3 regions of the Nocardioides sp. CPCC 205120 genome follow, and region 1 is predicted to be linked to each of the others. Evidence: predicted binding sites of a transcription regulator. Region 1 holds the regulator's gene; each other region holds the start of a gene.
The links. The regulator HrcA, encoded in region 1, represses chaperone genes, less so after heat shock. The targets are predictions, from matches to a motif close to TTGGCACTCGNNNNNNNCGAGTGCCAA.
Positions count from the first base shown of each region.

Region 1 (3,935 bases):
GGGATCTTGACGGTGAGCGTGCGGCGCGAGCGCACGCGGCCCTCGCCGGAGCAGGTGCGGCAGGGGTCCGGGATGACGGACCCGAAGCCGCGGCACGCGGCGCAGGGGCGCAGGGTGCGGATCTCGCCGAGGAACGAGCGCTGCACGTGGGCGACCTCGCCCGCTCCGCGACACGTCGTGCAGGTCTGCGGGCTGCTGCCGGGGGCCGCGCCGTCGCCGTGGCAGGTCTCGCAGACCACCGCGGTGTCGACCTTGAGCTCCCGCGTCACGCCGAAGGCGGCCTCGGCGAGCTCGACGTCGAGCCGGATGAGGGCGTCCTGGCCGCGACGCATCCGCGGGCGCGGGCCGCGTCCCGGCCCGCCGGCGCCGGGCTGTCCCGGCGCACCGCCGCCGAAGAAGGCGTCCATGATGTCGGTGAACGAGAAGCCCTGGCCCGCGCCCCCGAAGCCGGCGCCGCCGAACGGGTCGCCGCCACGGTCGTAGGCCGCGCGCTTCTGGGGGTCCGAGAGCACCTCGTACGCCGCGCTGACCTCCTTGAACCGCTCCTGGGTCTCGGGGTCGGGGTTGACGTCGGGGTGGAGCTGGCGGGCCAGACGCCGGTACGCCTTCTTGATGGCGTCGGCGTCGGCGTCGCGGTCGACGCCGAGCAGCTCGTAGAGGTCCTGGCTCACGTGTGTCCTATCCATCGTTTCCGTGCAGGTGGGGCGCGCCGTCGTCGGTCGGCGCCGGTCAGGCGTTGTTGTTCTCGTCGAGGATGCGCGACATGTAGCGGGCGACCGCACGCACGGCGGCCATGGTGCCCGGGTAGTCCATGCGGGTGGGTCCCACGATGCCGAGCGCGGACAGCATGTCGGCTCCGGGGCCGTACCCGGTGGTGACGACGCTGGTGCCGGCGAGCTCCTCCACCGGCCCCTCGGCGCCGATGCGGACCGTCACGGCGCCGCCGGTCGTGGCCTCGCCCAGCAGCCGCAGGAGGACGACCTGCTCCTCCAGCGCCTCGAGCATGGGGCGCAGCACGGTGTCGAACCCGTCACCGAAGCGGGCGAGGTTCGCCGTGCCGCCCACGACCACCCGCTGGTCGGAGGAGTGGTCGGAGAGGGCGTCGACCAGCACGCCCACGACCTCGCTCGTCGGGCCGTCGGCCGGCGCCTCCTCGGTGCGCAGGCGGGCCAGTGCGTCGGCGGCGACGCCGAGCCGCTGACCGACGACCGCACGGTTGACCTGCGTGCGCAGGTCCCCGACCTCGGCGTCGTCGAGGTCGCGGTCGAGCTCGACCAGGCGCTGCTCGACGCGCCCGCTGGAGAGGATGAGGACGACGAGCAGGCGGTGGGGCGACAGGGCGACCACCTCGACGTGGCGCACCGTGCTCTGGCTGAGGATCGGGTACTGCACCACCGCCACCTGGCGGGTGAGCTGGGCCAGCAGCCGCACGCTGCGGCGCACGACGTCGTCCACGTCGACCGCGCCCTCGAGGAAGGTCGAGATGGCGCGCTTCTCGGCGGCCGTCAGGGGCTTGACCGTGCCGAGCCGGTCCACGAACAACCGGTAGCCCTTGTCGGTGGGGATGCGGCCCGCGCTCGTGTGGGGCTGGTGGATCAGCCCCTCCTCCTCGAGCACGGCCATGTCGTTGCGCACCGTGGCCGGGGAGACCCCGAGCCCGTGCCGCTCGACGAGGGCCTTCGAGCCGACCGGCTCCTCGGTCGACACGTAGTCCTCCACGATGGCCCGCAGCACGGCGAGCCGACGCTCCTCGACCATCACCTGCTCCTCCCGCGTGGCGTCCTCGCCGGCGGTCCGAGCCCTGCAGGGCCTGGCACTCCACCGGCGCGAGTGCCAATGGTACTCCGTCCCGTCCCACTCCCCGGGAACCGCTTGACCCCGAGGCCGCAGGCGGTAGGTTAGGCTTGCCTTAGTCATCTAGGAGGTCCTCGTGCTCCCCCTGCTCGCCTCGGCCGATCCCGACCAGCTCGCCGCGCGTGCGCGCAGCGCCCTGTCCTGCCCGGCCGCCGCCAGCATGGTGATCAAGGGCACGGAGCACCTCTTCGGGGGCGACGACCTCGGCCTGCAGGACCGCGGCGGCGTCCCGACCCTGGTGTGCCGGGCCGGCTCGGTCGTCGAGCGCGCCGGCGCCACCCACCAGAAGGCCCTGCTGCGCATCATCTCCGGCGTGGTGGAGGACGACGGCACGACCGAGTCGGTCGTGCTGGCCGGCAAGCTGGCGAGCCCCCGGCCCTGCTGCGACTCCTCGCTGCAGGCGGTCGCGATCGAGCCCACCATCATCATGCTCATCCGCACGCACGCCGACGGCTCCACCCGGCAGTACCGGGTGCCCACCTCGCTGTTCCGCAGCCCGGCCCACGCGCTCAACCGCGGCTACCTGCGCCGCTGCACCGAGCACGTCAACGAGTGCCACGACGCCGAGCTGCGCCAGGCGGTGTCGCTGTGCACGGGGACGCCCGCGCCGTACCTGGCCGGCGCGGCCCTCGCCGACCTCTCCCCGACCGGCGTGGACGTGCACTGGGTGGACGCCGACGGGGCCCACCGCCGCGCCGTCACCTTCGACGCCCCCGCCCGCACCCCGGACGACCTGGCCGAGGCGCTGCGCAGCCACCTGCACGCCGGCCTCTGCTGACCCGACCACCGGGCCGCCCGCTGGCCTAACCTCACGGGCATGGCCCGTGACACCGTCCTGCCCGACCCGACCGAGGTCGCCGACCGGGTCTGGGTCGCCCGCCACCCCTGGTTCGACGCGAACGTCACCGTCGTGGCCGGCGAGCGCGGCGTCGTGGTGGTCGACACCCACGCCGCGGAGGCCGTGGGCGAGCAGCTGCGCGACGCGGTACGCCGGCTCGCCCCCGCCCTGCCCCTCCTCGCCGTGGTCGCCACCCACGACCACCTCGACCACGTGCTCGGCACCGCCCCGTTGCTCGACGCCTGGCCCGACGCGGACGTCGTCGCCCACGAGGTCACCGCCGACCTGATGGCGACGAGCGTGCCCGCCCAGGTGGCGGCGTACGACGCTCCTCCGGCCCTGCAGGCCGCCGTGACGGGCAGCCGGCTGGCGCTGCCCACGCGGACGCTGTCGGGCGCGTGGGCGCTCGACCTGGGCGACCGGCTGCTCGAGGTCGTGCACCCCGGGCGCGGCCACACCGGCGGCGACGTCTGCGTGCGGGTGCCCGACGTCGACGTGCTCGTCGCCGGCGACGTCGTCGAGGCCGCCGACGACCCCGAGGCCGCGGTGCCGGCGTACGGCGGCGACTCGTGGCCGCTGGAGTGGCCCGGCAGCCTCGAGCTCGTGATCGGGCTCCTGACCCCCGCGAGCACCGTGGTCCCCGGCCACGGACCGGTCGTGGACCGCGCGTTCGTACACGCCCAGCAGGCGGCGGTCGCCGAGGTCGCCGGCCAGGTGCACGACGTGGCGGCCGCCGGGGTGCCCGCCGACCGGGCCCTCGCGGAGGGCCGCTGGCCCTACCCGGCCCACGCCCTCGCCGAGGCCGTGCGCCTGGGCTACGCCCACCTCCCGCCCGGCGCACGCCGGCTGCCGATGGCCTGAGCGGCGTGCCTGGCGGGGACCGTCGGTCCCGCGCCCTAGCGTGGGGACGTGACCCCGCACGACCGCTACGGATCCGACGTCCTCTCCGGCGACTGGCGCGCGCCCAGGCGCGGCCGGGCGACCGAGCACCCCGCCGACGCCGGGCTGGTCGTCGAGGAGGTCACGACCGACTGGTGCGGCGAGATCGTCACGGTCGACCGCGACCTCGACACCGTCACGCTGGAGGACCGGCGCGGCAAGCGGCGCACCTTCCCCCTCGGTCCCGGATTCCTCCTCGAGGGCCGCCCCGTCATCCTCACCGCCCCGGTGCGCGCCGCGGCCCCGCGCCGCCCCACCCGCACGGCGTCGGGCTCGATCGCGGTTCCGGACGCGCCGGCCCGGG
Region 1 is NZ_JBMCYY010000002.1:721,701-725,635, forward strand. Features, by position in the region: gene dnaJ (molecular chaperone DnaJ) at 1-671, opposite strand, end outside; gene hrcA (heat-inducible transcriptional repressor HrcA) at 730-1,758, opposite strand; gene ACOACO_RS14435 (hypothetical protein) at 1,931-2,632, shown strand; gene ACOACO_RS14440 (MBL fold metallo-hydrolase) at 2,672-3,553, shown strand; gene ACOACO_RS14445 (DUF3097 domain-containing protein) at 3,602-3,935, shown strand, end outside.

Region 2 (3,935 bases), on a different contig from region 1:
CCGAACAACGCCGCCTCGAGCGGGGTCAGGCCGTAGTCCTCGTGGCTCGCAGCAACGAGGCCGTGCGAACGCTCGTAGACGGTCCGCATCTGACCGTCGGTGAGATCGCGGAGGAACGTCACGTTCCCCGGGGCGTCACGGCGGAGGGCGTCCCACTCGGGGCCCCGGCCGACCACGACCAGGTGCTGATCCGGCAGGTGCTCGAAGGCCGCTGCCACCTTGTCGACGTTCTTGTAGGGCAACAGCCGCGAGACGCACAGCACGTACCCCCCGTCCCGCACGACGGGGTCGTCCACCGGCTCGGGCTCCACCGCACGCAGACGGTCGCTCAACGGTGCGGGGAGGATGGCCGACTCGATCCCGTAGGTCGCGCGGATGCGCTCCTGCACGACGGTCGAGATCGCAAGGTAACGGTCCGCGCGCGAGGCCGCCCGCCGGTCCCAGCGACGCAGCGGCATGCTGACGGACTTCAACCCGGCCCGCTGCAGCAGGCCGGCGTCAGCCGAGAGGTAGACGTCGGGCTGGTAAAGCCACCGCGCCGGGGAGTAGCAGTACACGAGCGTCTTGTGCGTGCCCCCGAACCCGTGAGCCCAGCCGCTGCTGCTGGCGATCACGACCTCGGCGTCGATCCGCAGGGACGAAGCAGCCGCGGGGAGGAGGGGCAGAGCCGCCCGGTGGTTCTTGCGGAGCGGCCCGATCCTGTTCAGGCGCGACGGACGGACGTCGAGGTCACGGAACTCGGGGAAGGTGCCTTCGGGGTCGTACAACGTCGTGTAGATGGGCGCGTCCGGAAAACCCTTCGCCAGAGCGAGGACGACCCGCTCCGCGCCGCCACGCTGGGTGAGGTAGTCGTGAGCGATGGCAACGGTGGTGGTGCCGCGCCCACCCGTGGTTGTCATCCGCTGGTTCGCCCCGTCCTCCGGTCTCGATCGCCGATCGCGACCCTAGCCGCGGGCCCCTCCCGTTGTCGTCCGTTCCTGCCGATGGGCGGTGGCGCCTGCATCACGTGATCCAGCGACACGGCGATCGGGCGGACCGTGCCGCGCGACCTATGACAGGCGCTTGGCCTGCGACGACTGCGCGGCGAGCAGGTCGCGGATCTCGGTGAGCAGGGCGACGTCCTCCGGCGTACCGGGCTCACCCTGCGGGTCGGGGAAGAAGCGCTCCTTCGCCTTCGTGTACGGCAGGACGACGCCGAAGTAGACGACGGCGGAGAGGATCAAGAAGGAGATCACGGTGGTGATCCACGCCCCCAACGACACCCCGTAGGGGTCCCAGCCGCTGAAGTCGGGCTGATCGAACGTCTTGCCGACCAGATCCATGATCAGCGCGACGGTCGCTGTGACGACTGAGGCGAATGCTGCGCCGATGATGAAGGCCACCGCCAGCTCGATCAGGTTTCCGCGCAGGATGAATGCCTTGAATCCGCTCACCGGTTGCTCCTCGTCCCGAGGCCCCGCAGGTCACGGGGCTACCGGGCGGCCACGCTAGACCGGAAGGCGAGGGTCAGGAAGTCCTGCGCGCCGGCGCGGGCGATGTCGAGCGCGTCACCCGGTGGGGCTGCGAACACGACGAGGCGGCCGCTGACGAGCTCGCCGGCGGGGTCCTCCGCAGGCCGGGGGAGCGCGGAGACGCGGACGTCGCGGGCGACCGTGGTCGTCGTACCGTCCTCGGCCGCGGTGGCCACGAGATCGACGACGTCCCCGACGCGCAGCAGGTCGGCCATCGCGGGGTCCGGAAGGCGGACGGGCACCGCCACCTCGCCAGCGCCCGCGGCGATGGTGGCGACAGATGCCAGCCGCGTCTCGGTGACGGGCTCGCGCTCGGCGATGGGGCCTGCGGTCGCGCGGCCGACGAGCTCGTCGATGGATGGTGCAGCCGGCGGTGCGACGTCCGCCGGGACGGCGAGCGTCGTCAGGTCTGCGCGGGTCAGCTCCGCGCCGGCCGCGACGGGACGGGCCGCGACGACCACCTCCGTCGTGGGCGGCGCCGGCGTTGCGAATGCCTGCACGCCGACGAGGACCGCGACCCCGAGGAGCGCCGCACCCAGGGCGCGACGATGGCGGGCGAAGACGCGGCGCGGGCCCCGCGTGAGGGTCGCGCCGCGGGAGCGCGCGGCGGTCGTCGGAGGAGCGGCGAGAGGCATGCGACGACGCTAGGCCGGATCGGGCCGGGGCGTGGGGCGGCTTCCACAGGTGGTTTCGAGGGCCGCTGGCGCGGCCACCTCAACCACCGGGTGCTGACTCGGCCACCTCGGCCACCGGTCGGATCAGGCGGTCGTGCTCGCGGCGCCCGACTTCTTCTCAGTCGAGGTCGTGGTGCTCGACTTCGTGTCGCTCGACGACGACCCGGAGTCGCTCGAGGAGGTGCTCTTCGAGGACGAGGTGTCCGACGCGGTGGAGGCACCCGTGCGGCTGTCGGTGCGGTAGAAGCCGGAGCCCTTGAAGACGACGCCGACGGCGTTGAACAGCTTGCGCAGGCGACCGTGGCACTCCGGGCACTCGGTCAGGGCGTCGTCGCTGAAGCTCTGGACCTGCTCGAAGGCGTGACCGCACTCGGTGCAGGCGTACTGGTACGTGGGCACGATGGACCTCCGGGAGACGTGTGCTGGCCGAGAGACTGGCACTCGGCGGGCTCGACTGCCAATTCTAGGTCGTCGCCCGGGCAACGCCCGACCCGGCCGGGTTCGAGTTCCGGGCGGCTCGGTCCGACGCCCGCACCACTCCGTACGCTGACCCGATGACCTGGGTACGCCGCGGCTGCGTGCTGGCGTTCCTCGTGGGCGTGACCGCCTGGATGCTGGCGTCCATCACGAACGACCACGCACCCGTGAGGATCCTCGTCGCCTTCAGCGACACGCACGGCATCGTCGCCAGCGACGTGCCCCGCCTGCTGGCCTGGGCCGTCCTCGTCGGGTTCGGGGTCCGCGCGCTGCGCTGAGCCCGGTGCGTCAGTTGACGGTGGCGCAGACGGCCTGCACGACGAGGTCGTCCTCGACGTCGGACGGGTTCGAGGCGAAGGCGGCGACGCCCGAGCCGTCGCTGTTGATGAGGAACTGGACGGCCGCGTCGCTCGTGGACCAGTAGGCGGCACCGCTGAGCGTGGACGTGCCCGCGGGGCAGTAGACCTCGGCGTACGCGTCGGTCTCGAGGCCGCCGACGGTCACGAGCTCCTCGACGACCTGGTAGCCGTTGACGCCGATGAAGGTCTTCTTGGTCGCGCCGTTGATCTGCGCCCCGAAGATGCTGGCGCGGCCGAGGTCGGCGCCGGAGAGGGAGCCGTTCTTGACGTCCTTGGTCGTGATCGTCTCGTCGGCGATCTGCGCGCCGGTGATGACCGTGGCGGCGAACGCGCCGGTGGTCGCGCTGGCGGCCACGACGGCGGTGCACACGAGGGTGGCGGGCAGGAGGCGGCGAGCCGTCGTGGATCGGGCGGCAGGGGTGCGGGGGATGAGTGACATGGCGGGAACGTAGGTCGGGCGGCGTCTCCTCGGAGGGACAACGCCGCGGACGGCCGGCGCGGGCTAGACCGCCGCCCCGAGAACGGGCGGCGCGGGAGTGAACCCTGTTCTACTCAAGCGTCAGTCGGTTGAGTCCTCAACAAAGCCACAAGTCGGCCGATGAGCCCTCTGCAGCGTGAGACCGTCGAGCGTTCCGGATCGGGCCGGGTGAGGTGAGGGGAGGCAGGGCGATGGTGCAGACGACCGTCGCCCCGTCCACGATCGCTGCGCCGGGGACGACCGCCCGTTCGTCCGAGCCGGCCGGTGCGCCCGGGCCCGTCGACCGGCTCGCCTGGTCCGTCGCGGCGCTCACCATGATCGCCACCGCGCTCGGCCGGGGCATCGTCGGCGACGAGGTGTACGGCGTGAACCCGGTGTGGGCCTCGGTCGGGGTCGGCACCGCCGCCCTCGTCCTCGCCCCGACCTGGGGGAAGGT
Region 2 is NZ_JBMCYY010000001.1:81,491-85,425, reverse strand. Features, by position in the region: gene ACOACO_RS00450 (glycosyltransferase) at 1-899, opposite strand, end outside; gene ACOACO_RS00445 (MscL family protein) at 1,050-1,433, opposite strand; gene ACOACO_RS00440 (SAF domain-containing protein) at 1,472-2,146, opposite strand; gene ACOACO_RS00435 (FmdB family zinc ribbon protein) at 2,270-2,584, opposite strand; gene ACOACO_RS00430 (hypothetical protein) at 2,740-2,940, shown strand; gene ACOACO_RS00425 (hypothetical protein) at 2,951-3,460, opposite strand; gene ACOACO_RS00420 (ATP-binding protein) at 3,691-3,935, shown strand, end outside.
Region 2: ACOACO_RS00435 (FmdB family zinc ribbon protein) is a predicted target of HrcA. The motif match lies at 2,620-2,646, and genes of this name have one in related genera.

Region 3 (3,935 bases), on a different contig from region 1:
GTCGGCCATCGCCGCCCCGCGGGCGAGCTCGGTCGGGGTGAACGGGGCGCGGCGGCGGATCTGCACGGCGACGTCGCCAACCGTCAGCTCCATGAGGTCGCCGGCCGGGGACGCCTCGCCGGGCACGTCGGCCTCGGCGTCGAACAGCCGCGCCACCACCTCCGGGAAGCGGGCCGGGCGGGCGATGACCGCCCGCGCCGCCTGCACGTAGCGCGTGGGCTGGTCGACGAGCGCCGCCTCCGTGCACGGGGTGCCGACCACGTCGGTGCCGCCTGCCGTCTCCAGCAGGCGTACGACGTGCGCCTGCGTCCACCCGTCGGGGGTGCGGACCACCAGCTCGTCCGTCACGCCCTCGGTGCCCGGGAAGACCTGGACGCCGAGGATGTTCACCCCCGCCGCCCCGCACTCCCGCGCGAGCGCGGCCAGCGCGCCCGGTCGGTCCGGCAGCGTCGCGCGCACCCTCCACAGCATGGGCCCGAGCGTGCCGCGCCCGTGTTGCGCGGCGGGCACCGCCACGTTGCGGCAGTGCAACGGCCCCCGCCCCCGGAGGGGACGAGGGCCGTGCGTGGAGCGGGTGGTGCCAGGTGGTGCCGGGGAGGGAGCCGGGGCTCAGTGCCCGTGACCGTGGCCGTGACCGGCCGCGGCGGGCTCCTCCTCCTCGGGCTTGTCGACGACGAGGGTCTCGGTCGTCAGCAGCATGCCGGCGATCGAGGTCGCGTTGACGAGCGCCGAGCGGGTGACCTTGACCGGGTCGAGGACGCCCTGGGCGACGAGGTCGCCGTACTCACCGGTGGCGGCGTTGTAGCCGTTGCCGACGCCGAGCTCGCGGACCTTCGAGACCACGACGTAGCCCTGCTCGCCGCCGTTCTCGGCGATCCAGCGCAGCGGCTCGTCGGCGGCCTTGCGCACGATGCGCACGCCGACGGCCTCGTCACCGGTGAGGCCGAGGTCGCCGTCGAGGGCGGAGACGGCGTGGATGATCGCCGAGCCACCGCCGGCGACGATGCCCTCCTCGATCGCGGCGCGCGTCGCGGAGACGGCGTCCTCGATGCGGTGCTTCTTCTCCTTCAGCTCCACCTCGGTGGCGGCGCCGACCTTGATGACGCAGACGCCGCCGGCCAGCTTGGCCAGGCGCTCCTGCAGCTTCTCGCGGTCCCAGTCGGAGTCGGTGCTGTCGATCTCCGCCTTGATCTGGTTGACGCGACCCTCCACGGCGGAGGACTCACCGGCGCCGTCGACGATCGTCGTGTTGTCCTTCGTCACGACGACGCGGCGGGCCTGGCCCAGCACCTCGAGGCCGACCTGGTCGAGCTTGAGCCCGACCTCGGGGGCAATGACCTGACCGCCGGTCAGCACCGCGATGTCCTGCATCATCGCCTTGCGGCGGTCGCCGAACGCGGGGCTCTTGACCGCGACGGCGTTGAACGTGCCGCGGATCTTGTTGACGACCAGGGTGGAGAGCGCCTCGCCCTCGACGTCCTCGGCGAGGATGAAGAGCGGCTTGCCGGCCTGGATGACCTTCTCGAGCAGGGGCAGCAGCTCGGAGACGGCCGAGATCTTCCCCTGGTGCAGCAGGATGTACGGGTCGTCGAGGACCGCCTCCATGCGCTCGGGGTCGGTCACGAAGTACTGGCTGATGTAGCCCTTGTCGAACTGCATGCCCTCGGTGAAGTCCAGCTCGGTGCCGAGCGTGTTGGACTCCTCGACGGTGATGACGCCGTCCTTGCCGACCTTGTCGAAGGCCTCGGCCAGCAGCTCGCCGATGTGGGCGTCGCGCGAGGAGATCGTGGCGACGGACGCCATGTCCTCCTTGGACTCCACCTCACGGGCCGAGGAGCGCAGGGCGTCCCCGACGGCCGCGGCCGCCAGGTCCATGCCGCGCTTGAGGCCCATCGGGTTCGTGCCGGCGGCCACCGCGCGCAGGCCCTCGTGCACCATCGCCTGGGCGAGGACGGTCGCGGTCGTCGTGCCGTCACCGGCGACGTCGTTGGTCTTGGTCGCGACCTCCTTGGTGAGCTGTGCACCGAGGTTCTCGAAGGGGTCGTCGAGCTCGATCTCACGGGCGACGGTCACGCCGTCGTTCGTGATGGTGGGGGCGCCCCACTTCTTGTCGAGGACGACGTAGCGGCCCTTGGGGCCGAGCGTCACCTTGACGGCGTTGGCGAGCGCGTCGACGCCGCGCTCGAGGGAGCGACGAGCGTTCTCGTCGAACTCCAGGATCTTGGGCATGGGCTCTCCTCAGGCTGGGGGGTGGAACAGGTCGAGCCGTGCGCCCCGGAGCGCGTCAGGCGCTCACGGGGCGCACGGCCCTAGGGAGTTCAGGAGACGACGGCGAGGACGTCGCGGCCCGAGAGGATGAGGTACTCCTGGCCGGCGTACTTGACCTCGGTGCCGCCGTACTTGCTGTAGATGACCTTGTCGCCGACCGCGATGTCGAGCGGGATGCGCTCGTCGCCGTCCTCGTTCCAGCGACCCGGGCCCACCGCGAGGACCTCGCCCTCCTGGGGCTTCTCCTTCGCGGTGTCGGGGATGACGAGACCGGACGCCGTGGTCTGCTCGGCGTCGAGCGGCTTGACGACGATGCGGTCCTCGAGGGGCTTGATGTTGACCGACACGATGTCGACCTCCACTTTCCGTGCGGATCCGAAAGATCGAGAGGCGGATGCCTCCCGTCAGGGCGTTGGTCGTCGCCGGTCCGGGCACGCCGTCGCGGGGGTCGCGCCGTTACGTCGACGATTGGCACACTCACGAGGAGAGTGCCAGCGCCGACGTTAGCACTCCACTCCGGCGAGTGCCAGGACCAGGGGGTGCTGCCGGGCCAGGCCCTCAGGCGAGGGGCACGTCGCCCGCCCAGGTGAGGGTGAAGGCGTCCGGCACGCCGGCCGGGTCGCCCTCGCGGACCTCCCGCAGCGCGCTCCGCGCGGCCACCTCCAGCCGCAGCGTGGTCGCGTCGGCGGGCACGGACGCGACGACGGTGCCCGCGGCCCGCAGGTCGTCCGCCGGGGGGACGTGCGCGACCGGCGCGGCCGGCTCCTCCCCCGCGACCGCCACCCGGATGTCGGGGCGGGCGTCGTACAGGCTCCACGACCGGTCGCCGATCGTCACCGAGCGCTCCCCGTCCTCCAGCTCGCCCGCGACGTACAGCTGCAGCGGCAGCACCGCCCACGTGCGTCCGGCGGGAGCCCACCCGAGCCCCGTGACGTACGGCTCCCGGGTCGCCGCGGCCACGACGAGGTCGCCGTCGAGCGGCTGGGCCGGCGTGCCCGCGAAGGGGAAGTCGAAGTCCGTGCCGGTGTCGCCCGGCAGCACCGCGACCGGGTCCTCCTGGTCGAGGGCCTGGTCGTAGTCGTCGTACGCCGCGAAGCGGCCCCGCTCCCCCGTCTCCAGGCGCCCCCCGTCGACGGTCACGACCTGCTCCTCGCCGTCGAACCCGACCGCCAGGGCGAGCCCCGCGTCCGCGTCGTCGCCCGCGGGCACGGCCACGTGGAACCAGGTGCCGTCGGGCTCGGTGGTGGGCCCGGCCGGAGCCGGCACCACGAGCGGGTGCCGCTCCCCGTCCACGAGCAGGGTCAGCGTCGGGACCGGTGCCGCGGCCGGCGTCACCGCCGGCGGGACGCCGCTGTAGGCGCCGAGCGCGTGCCGCTGCGTCCACGCGGTCCACTGCCAGCTGACCGGCAGCCACGCCCCGTCCTCGGGCGCGGGCACGCCGGGCTGGTCGGTGCCCGTCGCGTCCGGCAGCCGCTCGACGGTGCGCCCGACCCGCAGCACCGCCTCGCCGCCGGGCAGCCGCAGCGGGACCTCGTCGGCGGCCGCGGGCACCTCGTCCTCGGCGTAGGAGACCGGGTCGACGACCGCGCCGACGCGGGCGGGCGTCGGCCCCGCGTCGGTCATGCGCACGACGACGGCCACCGCGACCACCACCGCCACGAGGAGCG
Region 3 is NZ_JBMCYY010000001.1:1,615,155-1,619,089, reverse strand. Features, by position in the region: gene ACOACO_RS07510 (GNAT family N-acetyltransferase) at 1-471, opposite strand, end outside; gene groL (chaperonin GroEL) at 610-2,229, opposite strand; gene groES (co-chaperone GroES) at 2,319-2,615, opposite strand; gene ACOACO_RS07495 (hypothetical protein) at 2,827-3,935, opposite strand, start outside.
Region 3: groES (co-chaperone GroES) is a predicted target of HrcA. The motif match lies at 2,772-2,798, and genes of this name have one in related genera.